Regions from separate parts of the Streptomyces sp. NPDC051243 genome, predicted to be linked through region 2. Evidence: predicted binding sites of a transcription regulator. Region 2 holds the regulator's gene; each other region holds the start of a gene.
What was found. The regulator HrcA, encoded in region 2, represses chaperone genes, less so after heat shock. The targets are predictions, from matches to a motif close to TTNGCACTCNGNNNNNCNGAGTGCNAA.
Positions count from the first base shown of each region.

Region 1: a site for HrcA is predicted at 2,125-2,151, ahead of groES (co-chaperone GroES). Genes of this name have one in related genera too.
Region 3: a site for HrcA is predicted at 2,871-2,897, ahead of groL (chaperonin GroEL). Genes of this name have one in related genera too.

Region 1 covers NZ_JBITES010000008.1:371,537-376,502, reverse strand. The annotation lists gene ACIBAG_RS22535 (polysaccharide deacetylase family protein) at 181-1,203, shown strand; gene ACIBAG_RS22530 (polysaccharide deacetylase family protein) at 1,224-2,078, shown strand; gene groES (co-chaperone GroES) at 2,298-2,606, shown strand; gene groL (chaperonin GroEL) at 2,730-4,358, shown strand; gene ACIBAG_RS22515 (ester cyclase) at 4,434-4,966, opposite strand, start outside.
Region 2 covers NZ_JBITES010000003.1:300,465-305,430, forward strand. The annotation lists gene hemW (radical SAM family heme chaperone HemW) at 1-431, shown strand, start outside; gene ACIBAG_RS08615 (Uma2 family endonuclease) at 535-1,125, shown strand; gene ACIBAG_RS08620 (DUF3097 domain-containing protein) at 1,103-1,918, opposite strand; gene ACIBAG_RS08625 (MBL fold metallo-hydrolase) at 1,961-2,704, opposite strand; gene hrcA (heat-inducible transcriptional repressor HrcA) at 2,870-3,886, shown strand; gene dnaJ (molecular chaperone DnaJ) at 3,887-4,966, shown strand, end outside.
Region 3 covers NZ_JBITES010000002.1:185,540-190,505, reverse strand. The annotation lists gene ACIBAG_RS04730 (NADH:flavin oxidoreductase) at 1-744, opposite strand, end outside; gene groL (chaperonin GroEL) at 1,085-2,707, opposite strand; gene ACIBAG_RS04720 (cold-shock protein) at 3,140-3,346, opposite strand; gene ACIBAG_RS04715 (MoaD/ThiS family protein) at 3,816-4,091, opposite strand; gene thrC (threonine synthase) at 4,214-4,966, opposite strand, start outside.

The DNA.
Region 1 (4,966 bases), on a different contig from region 2:
CGTGCAGTGCGTGGCGACGTGTGGCGTGGCGATGTGTGGCGTGGTGATGCGCGCGATGCGGCGCGTGGCGATGTGCAGCGTGGCGATGTGCAGCGTGGCGATGCACAGCGTGACGACGCAGGACGCGGCGATGCGGGGCGTGGGCAGCGGGCGGCCGGGCGTTCGCGAGTGTGTGCCGGTATCGCCTTCCTCGCCGTCGCCGCCATCGCCGCGGGCTGTGCGCCGCCCGGCGACGCCGGCTCGCAGGCCGGACTCCCGACCCGGGGCCGGCAGCCCCTCGAAGCCCCGCCTCCGGCCGGAACCGCGGACGGGGGCACCGCAGGTGCGGCCACGAGGGAACCCCACGCCAGGGACCTCCACGTCAAGGAGCCGCAGTCCATGGGCCCGCACACCCGGGACCCGCACGCCAAGGGCCCGCACGCCGAGGGTCCGCACGCCAAAGACGCCCCGCCCGAGAAGTTCCGGTCCGCCCAGGCCGCCCGCGCCGCCCGAGTCGCCGCCGCCAGACGCTGGCGCCTGGCCGAAGTGCCGCTCACGCCCCCGCCGCCCCCGGCCAGGAAGCCGGCGATCACCACCCGCGCGGGCTTCGAGGTCGCCGGGCACGAGGAGCTCGGCCTCCCGCCCGTCTTCACCACCGTCCCCACCAAGCAGAGGGTCGTCTTCCTCACCATCGACGACGGCGCCGAGAAGGACCCGGCGTTCCTGCGGATGATGAGCGACCTGCAGGTGCCGTACACCGCCTTCCTCAGCGACTACCTGATCAAGGAGGACTACGGCTACTTCGAGCGGATGCAGGCCAACGGCGTGGTCCTGAACAACCACACCCTTCACCACCCCTACCTCCCCGCCCTGTCCTACCTCCGCCAGAAGCACGAGATCTGCGGCATGCAGCAGGTGATCGAGGAGCGCTACGGCAAGCGCCCGCTGCTCTTCCGCCCGCCCTTCGGCAACTACGACCGGAACACCCTGCGCGCCGCGAAGCGCTGCGGCATCCGGTACGTCCCCCTGTGGAACGAGGAGGTCTTCGTCGACCGCTGGGACTACCGCGAGTGGGACCGGAGGATCCGTCCGGGTGACATCGTCCTCAGTCACTTCCGGGGCAGGGAGGACTGGAAAGGCACAATGCCCGACATGATCCGCCGATTCCTGAACAAGGTGACGGCCGAGGGGTATGCGGTGGCCCGGTTGGAGGACTACCTGTGAGGTCGGGGCGGGTTCCGGGGGTGCGGGCACTGGCGTCCCTCGTCACGGCGTACGCCCTGCTCACCGGCTGCGCCCAGGCGGCCGACCGGGTCGCCCCCGACAGGGCCGCACGGCCGAGCGGAACGTGGTCGCCACACGACGCACGGGCGAGCGGAACGTCGGCGCACGACGCACGGCCGGCGAAGGACCCGACGACCCCGGCACAGCCGTACCGCCGCTGGGGCCTGACCGCCCCACTGCCCGCACCCCCGGCCCCGCCCGCCCGGCGCCCGGTGCCCCGCGCGGGCGGCCCGCTGCCTGTCGTGGACCGCGTCCCCACCCGCGACCAGGTCGTCTTCCTCACCTACGACGACGGCGCCGAGAAGGACCCCCGCTTCGTCGACATGGTCCGTGAACTGCGGCTGCCCGTCAGCATGTTCCTCACGGACAGCGTGGTCGGCCCGGGCTACGGCCACTTCGCGCGCCTGCGCTCGGTGGGCGCGTCGATCCAGAACCACACCCTCGACCACGCCGCCCTGCGCGGACTGCCGTACGCGGGCCAGCGCGCCGAGATCTGCGGCCAGCAGAACAAGCTGCGCGCCCGCTTCGGCATCCGCCCCCGCCTCTTCCGCCCGCCCTACGGCACGTACGACGCCACCACCCTCCGCGCGGCGGCCGACTGCGGCGTGACGGCCGTGGTGCTGTGGCGCGCGGCGATGGAGGGCGACGGCGAACTGACGTACGCGAAGGGCCCCGGCCGCCTCCGCCCGGGTGACATCGTCTCCGTCCCTTCGGGTGAGCCGGCCGGGCTGAGCCTGAGAGAGCGGACGACCCGGCTGCTGCGGGAGATCCAGGGGCGTGGGCTGACGGTGGGGCGCCTGGAGGACTACCTGTAGTGCGGGCCTGCGAAGGCGCCGCCGCCGTGCGCCGCGCCGCCGCTGATTAGCAGTCCGCTTGACCGAGTGCTAATCACGGTCATAGTCTCAGGTCTGGCACTCCCCCCTGGAGAGTGCCAACAACGCGACGGGCAGGTCCGGCACCCGCGACGACGGATCGACCTGGTCGCCACCTCAGACAGTTAACCCCGTGAGATCTCCGAAGGGGGAGGTCGGATCGTGACGACCGCCAGCTCCAAGGTTGCCATCAAGCCGCTCGAGGACCGCATCGTGGTCCAGCCGCTGGACGCCGAGCAGACCACGGCCTCTGGCCTGGTCATCCCGGACACTGCCAAGGAGAAGCCCCAGGAGGGCGTCGTCCTGGCCGTGGGCCCGGGCCGCTTCGAGAACGGCGAGCGCCTTCCGCTCGACGTCAAGACCGGCGACATCGTGCTGTACAGCAAGTACGGCGGCACCGAGGTGAAGTACAACGGCGAGGAGTACCTCGTCCTCTCGGCTCGCGACGTCCTCGCGATCATCGAGAAGTAAGACACCTCGAGCACTTTTGATGCTTGACGCTGCGCCCCTGGCCCCCGCGACCACATAAGAAGCCGGGCGCCCGGGGCGCAGTGCCGTTTACACCCACAGATTTCCGAGAGGGCTCCCGCTGTCATGGCGAAGATCCTGAAGTTCGACGAGGACGCCCGTCGCGCCCTCGAGCGCGGCGTCAACAAGCTGGCCGACACGGTCAAGGTGACGATCGGCCCCAAGGGCCGCAACGTCGTCATCGACAAGAAGTTCGGCGCCCCCACCATCACCAACGACGGTGTCACGATCGCCCGTGAGGTCGAGATCGAGGACCCGTACGAGAACCTCGGCGCGCAGCTGGTGAAGGAGGTGGCGACCAAGACCAACGACATCGCGGGTGACGGTACGACCACCGCGACCGTGCTCGCCCAGGCGCTGGTGCGTGAGGGCCTGAAGAACGTCGCCGCCGGTGCCTCCCCGGCGCTGCTGAAGAAGGGCATCGACGCGGCCGTCGCCGCCGTCTCCGAGGACCTCCTGGCCTCGGCCCGCCCGATCGACGAGAAGTCCGACATCGCCGCCGTGGCCGCGCTGTCCGCCCAGGACCAGCAGGTCGGCGAGCTCATCGCCGAGGCGATGGACAAGGTCGGCAAGGACGGTGTCATCACCGTCGAGGAGTCCAACACCTTCGGTCTGGAGCTGGACTTCACCGAGGGCATGGCCTTCGACAAGGGCTACCTGTCGCCGTACTTCGTGACGGACCAGGAGCGCATGGAGGCCGTCCTGGAGGACCCGTACATCCTCATCAACCAGGGCAAGATCTCCTCCATCCAGGACCTGCTGCCGCTGCTGGAGAAGGTCATCCAGGCGGGTGCCTCCAAGCCGCTGCTGATCATCGCCGAGGACGTCGAGGGCGAGGCCCTGTCGACCCTGGTCGTCAACAAGATCCGCGGCACCTTCAACGCGGTCGCGGTCAAGGCCCCCGGCTTCGGTGACCGCCGCAAGGCGATGCTGCAGGACATGGCGGTCCTCACCGGCGCCACGGTCATCTCCGAGGAGGTCGGCCTCAAGCTCGACCAGGCCGGTCTGGACGTACTGGGCACCGCCCGCCGCGTGACGGTCACCAAGGACGACACGACCATCGTCGACGGCGCCGGCAAGTCCGACGACGTCCAGGGCCGCGTCGCCCAGATCAAGGCCGAGATCGAGAACACCGACTCCGACTGGGACCGCGAGAAGCTCCAGGAGCGCCTCGCGAAGCTGGCCGGCGGCGTGTGCGTGATCAAGGTCGGCGCCGCCACCGAGGTGGAGCTGAAGGAGAAGAAGCACCGTCTGGAGGACGCCATCTCCGCGACCCGCGCCGCGGTCGAGGAGGGCATCGTCTCCGGTGGTGGCTCCGCGCTCGTCCACGCCGTGAAGGTCCTCGAGGGCAACCTCGACAAGACCGGCGACGAGGCGACGGGTGTCTCCGTGGTCCGCAAGGCCGCCGTCGAGCCGCTGCGCTGGATCGCCGAGAACGCCGGCCTCGAGGGCTACGTCATCGTCTCCAAGGTGGCCGAGCTGGAGAAGGGCAGCGGCTACAACGCCGCGACCGGCGAGTACGGCGACCTGGTCAAGGCCGGCGTCATCGACCCGGTCAAGGTCACCCGCTCCGCCCTGGAGAACGCCGCCTCCATCGCCTCCCTGCTCCTGACGACCGAGACCCTGGTCGTCGAGAAGAAGGAAGAGGAAGAGCCGGCGGCCGCCGGTGGCCACGGCCACGGGCACGCCCACTGAGGCACGCACCACCTCACGCACCACCTGAAGAAGCCCCCCGCTGCTGTCAGCGGGGGGCTTCTCCCTTCGCGGGCGTCACTGACCGAGTACCCCCAGCTGCTCCAGCAGCCCCGCCCGGTCGTAGAGCCAGTGGCTCTCGCAGATCTTCCCGTCCCGGAACCGCTGCCAGGTCATGCCCTGCATGGTCACGTCCTGTCCGGTCGCCGGAATCCCGAGGAACTCGCCCTTGTGCCGTGCGGTCCAGTTCCACCGCGTGCACACCTGGTCGCCCTGGGCCAGCTGATCGTCGATCCGGAACGTGAAGTCGAAGGCGTTGCGCCACCCCGCGTACTGCTCGCGCACCCCGTCGATGCCCTGCACGGGCCGCGGATACGACGGATCGTGATCCACGTAGTCGTCCGTGAGGTGCTCGCCGATCCGATCCGGCTCCATCCTGCCCATGTCCCTGAAGAAGGCCTGCGCGGCCAGGATGTTCAGCTGCTCGTCCCGCACGACGTCGAGATCGGTGAAGGTCGGCGTCTCGTCACAGAGCGCGACCATCTCCTCGAAGATCCGGTTGGTCTCGGGCAGGTTGGAGTTCCGCATCGCCTCCTCGTACGACGGAAACT
Region 2 (4,966 bases):
GTTTCGACTGGTACGAGGTGTCGAACTGGGCGACCTCGGAGGCCGCCCGGTGCCTGCACAACGAGCTGTACTGGCGGGGCGCGGACTGGTGGGGGGCGGGTCCGGGGGCGCACTCGCACGTGGGCGGGGTGCGCTGGTGGAACGTGAAGCATCCGGGCGCGTATGCGGCGGCGCTGGCTGGGGGGCGGTCGCCGGGGGCGGGGCGGGAGCTGCTGTCTGAGGAGGACCGCAGGGTCGAGCGGATCCTGCTGGAGCTGCGGCTTCGGGAGGGGGTGCCGCTGGAGCTGCTGCGGGAGGAAGGGCTTGCGGCTTCCCAGCGGGCGCTGGGGGAGGGCCTGCTGCAGGCGGGGCCGTACGCGCACGGGCGTGCGGTGCTGACGTTGCGGGGGCGGTTGCTGGCGGATGCGGTGGTCAGGGATTTGGTGGACTGATCACTCGGGCGGGTGAATCGGTGCGGAACGCCGGTTCGATCCCTAACCTGGTTCGTAGTCTGCCGCTGTAATTGACGGTGGCGGAAACCGGAGGGCTGCGGAGATGACCGCTGTGGACGACCGACCGATGACCACCGATGTCGTGGAGTTCTTCGAGAACCTCGAGGTTCCCGAGGGATACAAGGCGGAGCTCCTCCGGGGGGAAATCGTGATGATGGCGGCGCCGGATGTGGTGCACAACGACATCGTCGAAGCGGTTCTCGACCAGTTCCCGCGCCGGGACTGGAGGAGGCTTCAGACACAGGCCGTCGCCATCCTGCAAGAGACCAGCGAGCCGTTGCCGGACCTCGTGCTGATCGAGCGCGGCGTCGGTCCGCGTGCGGGCCACCTGATGCCGTCCAAGGTCATCAGCATGCTTCTCGAGGTTGTATCCAAGACAAGTGTGGAGCGTGATTACGGGATCAAGCGTTCGATCTATGCCGCCGGCGGTGTTCCCGTCTATCTGATCATCGACCCGATCGTGGGGCATTGCGTCATGCTCACCGAGCCGACGGGCGCGGGAGAAGAAGCGGACTACGAGGTGCAGCGGGTGACGAGGTTCGGCGCGCCCGTGCCATTGAGGCCTCTGGGTATCGAACTGGACACCACCGAGTTCGACACTTACAAGGGCGTCAGGCCTCACCGCCTACCGTAACGAAATCGATCAACTCCTCCACCCGCCCCAACAACTCCGGCTCAAGGTCCCTGTAAGACCCCACCCGCTTGAGAATCGCCTGCCACACAGCCCCGGTGTTCTCCGAAGGCCACCCCAGCGCCCGGCACACCCCCGTCTTCCAGTCCTCGCCGTGCGGCACCCGCGGCCAGCCCGCGATCCCCAGCGACGACGGCTTCACCGCCTCCCAGATGTCGATGTACGGGTGGCCCACCACCAGGGCGTGCTCGCTCGTCACCGACTCGGCGATCCGCCACTCCTTCGAGCCCGGCACCAAGTGGTCCACCAGGACCCCCAGGCGTGCGTCCGGACCCGGCGCGAAGTCGGCCACGATCGACGGCAGGTCGTCGACGCCCTCCAGATACTCCACGACCACGCCCTCGATGCGCAGGTCGTCGCCCCACACCTTCTCGACCAGCTCGGCGTCGTGGCGGCCCTCCACGTAGATACGGCCGGCGCGGGCCACGCGCGCGCGGGCGCCGGGGACGGCGACCGAACCGGACGCCGTACGGGTGGGACGTACCGGAGCCGCGCCCGACGGCCGGACCAGGGTCACGACCTTGCCCTCCAGCAGGAATCCCCTCGGCTCCAGCGGGAACACCCGGTGCTTGCCGAAGCGGTCCTCCAGGGTCACCGTGCCCGCCTCGCAGCGGATCACCGCGCCGCAGAAACCCGTGCCGGGCTCCTCCACGACCAGGCCCGGTTCAGCGGGTACTTCCGGTACCTGCCGGGGCTTCTTCCAGGGCGGGGTCAGGTCCGGTGAGTACTGGCGCATTCGGATGACGATAGGAGAAGCGCGCCCCGCGCGTCCCCCGGATCACCGCGACACGCCGAATCTCGAGGCGAGCTCGTCTCGCTGGCGCCGTACGAACTCCGCGTCCACCACCGCTCCGTGACCGGGCACGTACAGCGCGTCCTCGCCGCCCAGCTCCAGGAGGCGGTCCAGGGCCGCCGGCCAGTGCGACGGTACGGCGTCCGGGCCGGCCTGCGGTTCGCCCGACTCCTCCACCAGGTCGCCGCAGAAGACCACCTCCCGGTCGCCGGGAAGCTCGCCCGGCACGAGCACCACCAGGTCGTGGGCCGTGTGGGCGGGGCCCACGTTCGCCAGCAGCACCTGGCGGCCGCCGGCCAGGTCGAGGGTCCACTCGCCGCTCACCTGGTGGTGGGGGCGGACCAGCGCGTCCACGGCCTCCTCCGCCGCGGCGGCGTCCAGGCCGCCTCGGATCGCGTCCCCGCGCAGTTCCTCGCGCGCGTGCCGGCCACCGAGGACCGTGTCCACGCCGACCGCGCCGTACACCTCCGTGCCCGCGAACGCCGCCGCCCCGAAGACATGGTCGAAATGGGGATGCGTGAGCGCGAGATGAGTCACACGATGACCCGCGAGCCACTGCGCCTGGGTGCGCAGTCGCGTGCCCTCCGCGAGGCTCGAACCGGCGTCGACGATCAGCGCCGCCCCGTCCCCGACGACCAGCCCCACCGTGCAGTCCCACACCGGAAGCCGGCACCGGCCCACCCCGGCCGCCAGCCGCTCCCACCCCAGCTCTTCCCAAGTCACCGTCATACCGCGACGCTAACCAAGACACCACCGTCGAGCACGGCGGTGCCGGACCGGCCTTGCCCGGGGCGTACCCCACGGCCGTACACTGGGCCGGGGACGGCTGGCACTCGGACGGACAGAGTGCCAGGAAAGACGCCAAGGGACACGACCTCTGGAGGTGTGCGCGAGATGCTGAGTGAACGCAGGCTCCAGGTTCTGCGCGCCATCGTCCAGGACTATGTCGGGACCGAGGAGCCGGTGGGCTCGAAGGCCCTGACCGAGCGGCACAACCTCGGTGTCTCCCCGGCGACCGTCCGCAACGACATGGCGGCCCTGGAGGACGAGGGGTACATCGCCCAGCCGCACACCAGCGCCGGGCGCATCCCCACCGACAAGGGCTACCGGCTGTTCGTCGACAAGCTCGCCGGCGTCAAGCCGATGAGCCCGCCGGAGCGGCGCGCCATCCAGAACTTCCTCGACGGCGCCGTCGATCTCGACGACGTGGTGGCGCGCACCGTGCGGCTGCTCGCGCAGCTCACGCGGCAGGTCGCCGTCGTGCAGTACCCCTCGCTGACCCGGTCCACCGTCCGGCACGTCGAGCTGCTGTCACTCGCGCCCGCGCGCGTGATGCTCGTGCTGATCACGGACACCGGGCGGGTCGAGCAGCGGATGGTCGACTGCCCGGCGCCCTTCGGCGAGGCCTCGCTCGCGGATCTGCGCGCGCGGCTGAACAGCAAGGTCGCGGGGCGGCGCTTCACCGATGTGCCGCGACTCGTCGAGGACCTCCCCGAGGCCTTCGACCTGGAGGACCGCGGCACCGTCTCGACCGTGCTCTCCACCCTCCTGGAGACGCTCGTCGAGGAGAACGAGGAGCGGCTGATGATCGGCGGCACCGCCAATCTCACCCGCTTCGGACATGACTTCCCCCTCACCATCCGGCCCGTCCTGGAGGCGCTGGAGGAGCAGGTCGTGCTCCTCAAGTTGCTTGGCGAGGCCGGGGATTCGGGCATGACCGTACGCATCGGTCACGAGAACGCCTACGAGGGACTCAACTCCACTTCGGTGGTGTCGGTCGGCTACGGTTCGGGCGGCGAGGCAGTCGCCAAGCTCGGCGTGGTCGGACCGACCCGCATGGATTACCCGGGAACGATGGGAGCGGTACGCGCAGTGGCACGTTACGTCGGACAGATCCTGGCGGAGTCGTAAGTGGCCACCGACTACTACGCCGTGCTCGGCGTGCGTCGCGACGCGTCGCAGGAAGAGATCAAGAAGGCCTTCCGGCGGCTCGCCCGCGAGCTGCACCCGGACGTCAACCCGGATCCGAAGACCCAGGAGCGGTTCAAGGAGATCAACGCCGCTTACGAGGTGCTGTCGGACCCGCAGAAGAAGCAGGTCTACGACCTCGGCGGCGACCCGCTGTCCCAGGCGGGCGGCGCGGGAGCCGGCGGCTTCGGCGCCGGTGGCTTCGGGAACTTCTCGGACATCATGGACGCGTTCTTCGGTACGGCGTCCCAGCGCGGCCCGCGCTCGCGCACCCGGCGCGGCCAGGACGCGATGATCCGGCTGGAGGTCGAGCTCGACGAGGCGGCCTTCGGCACGACGAAGGACATCCAGGTCGACACGGCCGTCGTCTGCAACACCTGCAACGGTGAGGGCGCGGCGCCGGGGACCTCCGCGCAGACGTGTGACATGTGCCGCGGGCGCGGCGAGGTGTCCCAGGTGACGCGGTCCTTCCTGGGCCAGGTCATGACGTCCCGTCCCTGCCCGCAGTGCCAGGGCTTCGGGACCGTGGTGCCGACGCCGTGTCCCGAGTGCGCGGGCGACGGCCGCGTACGGTCCCGCCGGACCCTGACGGTCAAGATCCCGGCCGGTGTCGACAACGGCACGCGGATCCAGCTCGCCGGTGAGGGCGAGGTCGGGCCCGGCGGCGGTCCCGCCGGTGACCTGTACGTCGAGATCCATGAGCTGCCGCACCCGACCTTCCAGCGGCGCGGCGACGACCTGCACTGCACCGTGACGATCCCGATGACCGCGGCGGCCCTCGGCACCAAGGTGCCGCTGGAGACGCTGGACGGGCTGGAGGAGGTCGACATCCGGCCCGGTACCCAGTCCGGGCAGTCGATTCCGCTGCACGGGCGGGGTGTGACGCATCTGCGCGGCGGCGGGCGCGGCGACCTGATCGTCCATGTCGAGGTGACGACGCCGACCAAGCTGGATCCGGAGCAGGAGCGGTTGCTGCGGGAGCTGGCCAAGCTGCGGGGTGAGGAGCGGCCGCAGGGGCAGTTC
Region 3 (4,966 bases), on a different contig from region 2:
GGTCTCGGCGAGACGGGCGTCGTAGGCCTCCTGCTTCCACTGGGAGTAGCGGAAGATGACCGGGAAGGACGGCGAGACCGACTCCCGTACGGCGGCCACGATCTCCGCCGCGAACTTCGTACGGGCGACCGGGTCACCGCCATAGGCGTCCGTGCGGCGGTTGGTGCCCTCCCACAGGAACTGGTCGAGCAGGTAGCCGTGGGCGCCGTGCAGCTCGACGCCGTCGAAGCCGATGCGCTCGGCGTCCGCGGCGGCCTGAGCGAACGCGCCGATGACGTCGTCCAGGTCCTGCCGGGTCATCGCCTTGCCGGTGGGCTCGCTCTCGCCGATGCGCAGACCGGACGGGCCGACGGCGGGGGCGTCCGCGAACGGCGGCTCGCCCTGCTTGCGGACCATGCCGATGTGCCACAGCTGCGGAACGATCGTGCCGCCCGCCGCGTGCACCGCCTCGGCGACCTTCGCCCAGCCCGCCAGCTGCTCCTCGCCGTGGAACCGGGGGACGCGGTCGCTCTGCCCGGCCGAGTCGTGGCCGACGTACGTGCCCTCGGTGACGATCAGACCGACGCCGGCCGCGGCGCGACGGGAGTAGTACGACACGACGTCCTCGCCGGGTACGCCGCCCGGGGAGAACATGCGCGTCATCGGCGCCATCACGATGCGGTTGGGAACGGTGAGGCCGTTGATCGTGGTCGGCCGGGACAGGACCTGGGCCGCGCGGGAGGCGGCGGACTCGGTGACGGTCACGTGGAGGGCTCCTCGAGGGTGGCGTTGCTAACCGGGTGGTATGTGCGCGCGCATGCTTGCATCTTCTTAAGCAACGGGCTATGCGCTACGGCACATTCCGCATCCGAGCGCGCCTGGGCTGTGACCCCGGCCACATATGCCTCTTCGCCGCGGGGAGGTGCCCCTGGGGGTACGTCCGCCGCACGCCCTTGAGGGGCGCGGGGAACTGCGCCGGCAACCACGAACCACGCACACCCGCCAGAACACCGAGGGCGGCACCCCCTGTCGCGAATGTCGCAACAGGAAGTACCGCCCTCGGCAAGGACGTTGATCAACCGGAGGCCGAAGCCCCCGACGCCGATCAGAAGTCCATGTCACCGCCCGGCATACCGCCACCGGCAGGCGCAGCGGCCTTCTCCGGCTTGTCGGCGATGACGGCCTCGGTGGTGAGGAACAGCGCGGCGATCGACGCGGCGTTCTGCAGCGCGGAACGCGTCACCTTCGCCGGGTCGATGATGCCCTCGGCGACCAGGTCGACGTACTCACCGGTCGCGGCGTTCAGGCCGTGACCCGGGGTGAGGTTGCGGACCTTCTCCACCACGACGCCGCCCTCGAGGCCGGCGTTGACGGCGATCTGCTTCAGCGGGGCCTCGAGCGCCAGCTTGACGGCGGCGGCACCGGTGGCCTCGTCGCCCTCCAGCTCCAGCTTCTCGAAGACACCGGAGGCCTGCAGCAGGGCCACGCCACCACCGGCGACGATGCCCTCCTCGACGGCCGCCTTGGCGTTGCGCACGGCGTCCTCGATGCGGTGCTTGCGCTCCTTGAGCTCGACCTCGGTCGCGGCACCGGCCTTGATGACGGCGACGCCACCGGCGAGCTTCGCCAGGCGCTCCTGCAGCTTCTCGCGGTCGTAGTCCGAGTCGCTGTTCTCGATCTCGGCGCGGATCTGGTTCACGCGGCCCGCGACCTGCTCCGAGGAACCGGAGCCGTCGACGATGGTGGTCTCGTCCTTGGTGATGACGACCTTGCGGGCCTTGCCCAGGAGGTCCAGGGAGGTGTTCTCGAGCTTGAGACCGACCTCCTCGGAGATGACCTCGCCGCCGGTGAGGATGGCGATGTCGTTGAGCATGGCCTTGCGGCGGTCGCCGAAGCCCGGGGCCTTGACGGCGACGGACTTGAAGGTGCCGCGGATCTTGTTGACGACCAGGGTCGACAGGGCCTCGCCCTCGACGTCCTCGGCGATGATCAGCAGCGGCTTGCCCGACTGCATGACCTTCTCCAGGAGCGGGAGCAGGTCCTTGACCGAGGAGATCTTGGAGTTGGCGATCAGGATGTACGGGTCGTCGAGGACGGCCTCCATACGCTCCATGTCGGTGGCGAAGTACGCCGAGATGTAGCCCTTGTCGAAGCGCATACCCTCGGTGAGCTCCAGCTCCAGACCGAAGGTCTGGGACTCCTCGACGGTGATGACGCCTTCCTTGCCGACCTTGTCCATCGCCTCGGCGATGAGCTCACCGATCTGGGTGTCGGCGGCGGAGATCGAGGCGGTGGAGGCGATCTGCTCCTTGGTCTCGACGTCCTTGGCCTGCTCGAGCAGGGCGGCGGAGACGGCCTCGACGGCCTTCTCGATACCGCGCTTGAGGGCCATCGGGTTGGCGCCGGCGGCTACGTTGCGCAGGCCTTCCTTGACCAGGGCCTGGGCGAGCACGGTCGCGGTGGTCGTACCGTCACCGGCGACGTCGTCCGTCTTCTTGGCGACTTCCTTGACCAGCTCGGCGCCGATCTTCTCGTACGGGTCCTCGAGCTCGATCTCCTTGGCGATGGAGACACCATCGTTGGTGATCGTGGGGGCGCCCCACTTCTTCTCGAGGACGACGTTGCGACCCTTGGGGCCGAGCGTCACCTTCACGGCGTCCGCGAGCTGGTTCATGCCGCGCTCGAGGCCGCGCCGCGCCTCCTCGTCGAACGCGATGATCTTGGCCATGTGAAGTGGTCCCTCCAGGACTGGGGGTGATTCCTTCGGACCGCGCCCGCGCCCGCGACGGACGGCTCGCCTGCCTCGTGGTTCCTTGCCCCACCCGGCCTGCGGGCCTCACCGACCCGGTCCTTCTTTGTCACTCTCACCTTCAGAGTGCTAACGCCAATGATTAGCACTCGACCCAGGAGAGTGCAAGGCGCGCTCGCGAAGCGAGCGCTCGTTGAGGGGTGATGGTCGGGTGACGGGCGGGGGCAAGCGGACCTCGGGGATCGGGCGGGGCGCTCAGCCCGGCGCGAACGGGGTCCGAGCAGGGGCCGGGCAGGGGCCGGGCAGGGTCCGGGCACGACCCGAGCAGGGCCTGGACATGGCGAAGGACCCGCACCCCGAGGGTGCGGGTCCTTCGAAGAAGAACGTCGCTGCTGTTAGTCGACGCGTGCTTCAGCTGGTCGCCAGACGGACCATGTCCGCCTGCGGCCCCTTCTGGCCCTGCGAGATCTCGAAATCGACCCGCTGACCTTCCTCCAGGGTGCGGTAGCCGTCCATCTGGATCGCGCTGTAGTGGACGAAAACATCCGCACCACCGTCGACCGCGATGAAGCCGTACCCCTTCTCCGCGTTGAACCACTTGACGGTGCCCTGAGCCATGCCTAACTCCCCTATTACTGGCCCTTGCACAGATCCACACTTCGCGGATCCGGGTCAGACCTCACCCCCCATCGGTCGGGGGCGTGCGCCGGAACGCGTCGACCGCGGCTGAATGTATCTGCCCAACTGCCGTCTGCAACAGGTCAATCGGACGAGAAATCCGGGCACGACCGGTCGGGAATGTGGGGACAATTCCCCTGACTTCAGGTCAAGTCGGACCTGACAAAAGGAACAAAAGCCGCAAGAAACCCGCACACTTTGGCTACTTCTTGTCGGGCGTGCGGCAGAAATCAAAGGCTTATCAAGGCTGCCGACCCGTGGATCGGCGACGCGTTCCCCAACTGTACCTCGCTCAACCACACAGAATTGCCCCCTCCGCTTCTCTCACGGAGGGGGCAATTCGATGAACTCTTAGTAACCGGTGTTACCGATGGTAATGATCGGTCATTCGGTCAGAGTCGGGTCAGTGTCAGCCACCGGCGACGGCGGGAATGATGGAGACACCCGCACCGTCCGGCGTCGCCGTCTCCAACCCCTGCTCGAAACGGACGTCGTCGTCATTGACGTACACATTGACGAACCGCCGCAGCTTGCCCTGGTCGTCCAGCACCCGGGCGGCGATCCCGGTGTGGTTCTTCTCCAGGTCGGCGATGACCTCGGCGAGCGTCCCGCCTTCGGCGGTCACTTCGGCCTGGCCACCCGTGTAGGTGCGCAGGATGGTGGGGATGCGGACGTTGACGCTCACGTTGTGACCTCCGGTCAGCTAATCGCCCTGAGGGGCGCGGGGCTGTGTTGGATGTGCGGCTACCGCCGCGTGGGCGCGACCAGCCCCCACCGGCCCGCAGACGAAATCAGTGGGACAGGCCCCTAGACGAGACCCGCCTCGCGGAACGAGTCCAGGTTGGGACGAATGGTCGCAGTCAGGCCAGTACCGGCCACAGCATCCAGCGTCTTGAGACCATCGCCCGTGTTGAGGACAACCGTCGTCTTCGTCGGGTCGAGGACACCGTTCTCGATCAGCTTGCGCGTCACACCCACCGTCACCCCACCGGCGGTCTCCGCGAAGATGCCCTCGGTCCGGGCCAGGATCTTGATCGCGTCCACGACCTGCTCGTCCGTCACATCCTCCACGAAACCGCCCGTCCGCCGAGCGATGTCGAGCACATACGGACCATCCGCCGGGTTGCCGATCGCCAGCGACTTGGCGATGGTGTTCGGCTTCTGGGGCCGTACGACGTCGTGGCCGGCCTTGAAGGCGGTGGACACCGGCGAGCAGCCCTCGGCCTGCGCGCCGAAGATCTTGTACGGCTTGTCCTCGACGAGACCGAGCTTGATCAGCTCCTGCAGACCCTTGTCGATCTTCGTCAGCTGCGAACCGGACGCGATGGGCACGACCAGCTGGTCCGGGATCTGCCAGCCGAGCTGCTCGCAGATCTCGTACGCCAGGGTCTTGGAGCCCTCCGCGTAGTACGGCCGCAGGTTGACGTTGACGAAGCCCCAGCCCTCGCCGGCCGGGTCGCCGATCAGCTCGGAGCAGAAGCGGTTCACGTCGTCGTAGTTGCCCTCGATGCCGACGAGCTCGCCGCCGTAGACCGCGGCCATGACGACCTTGCCCTGCTC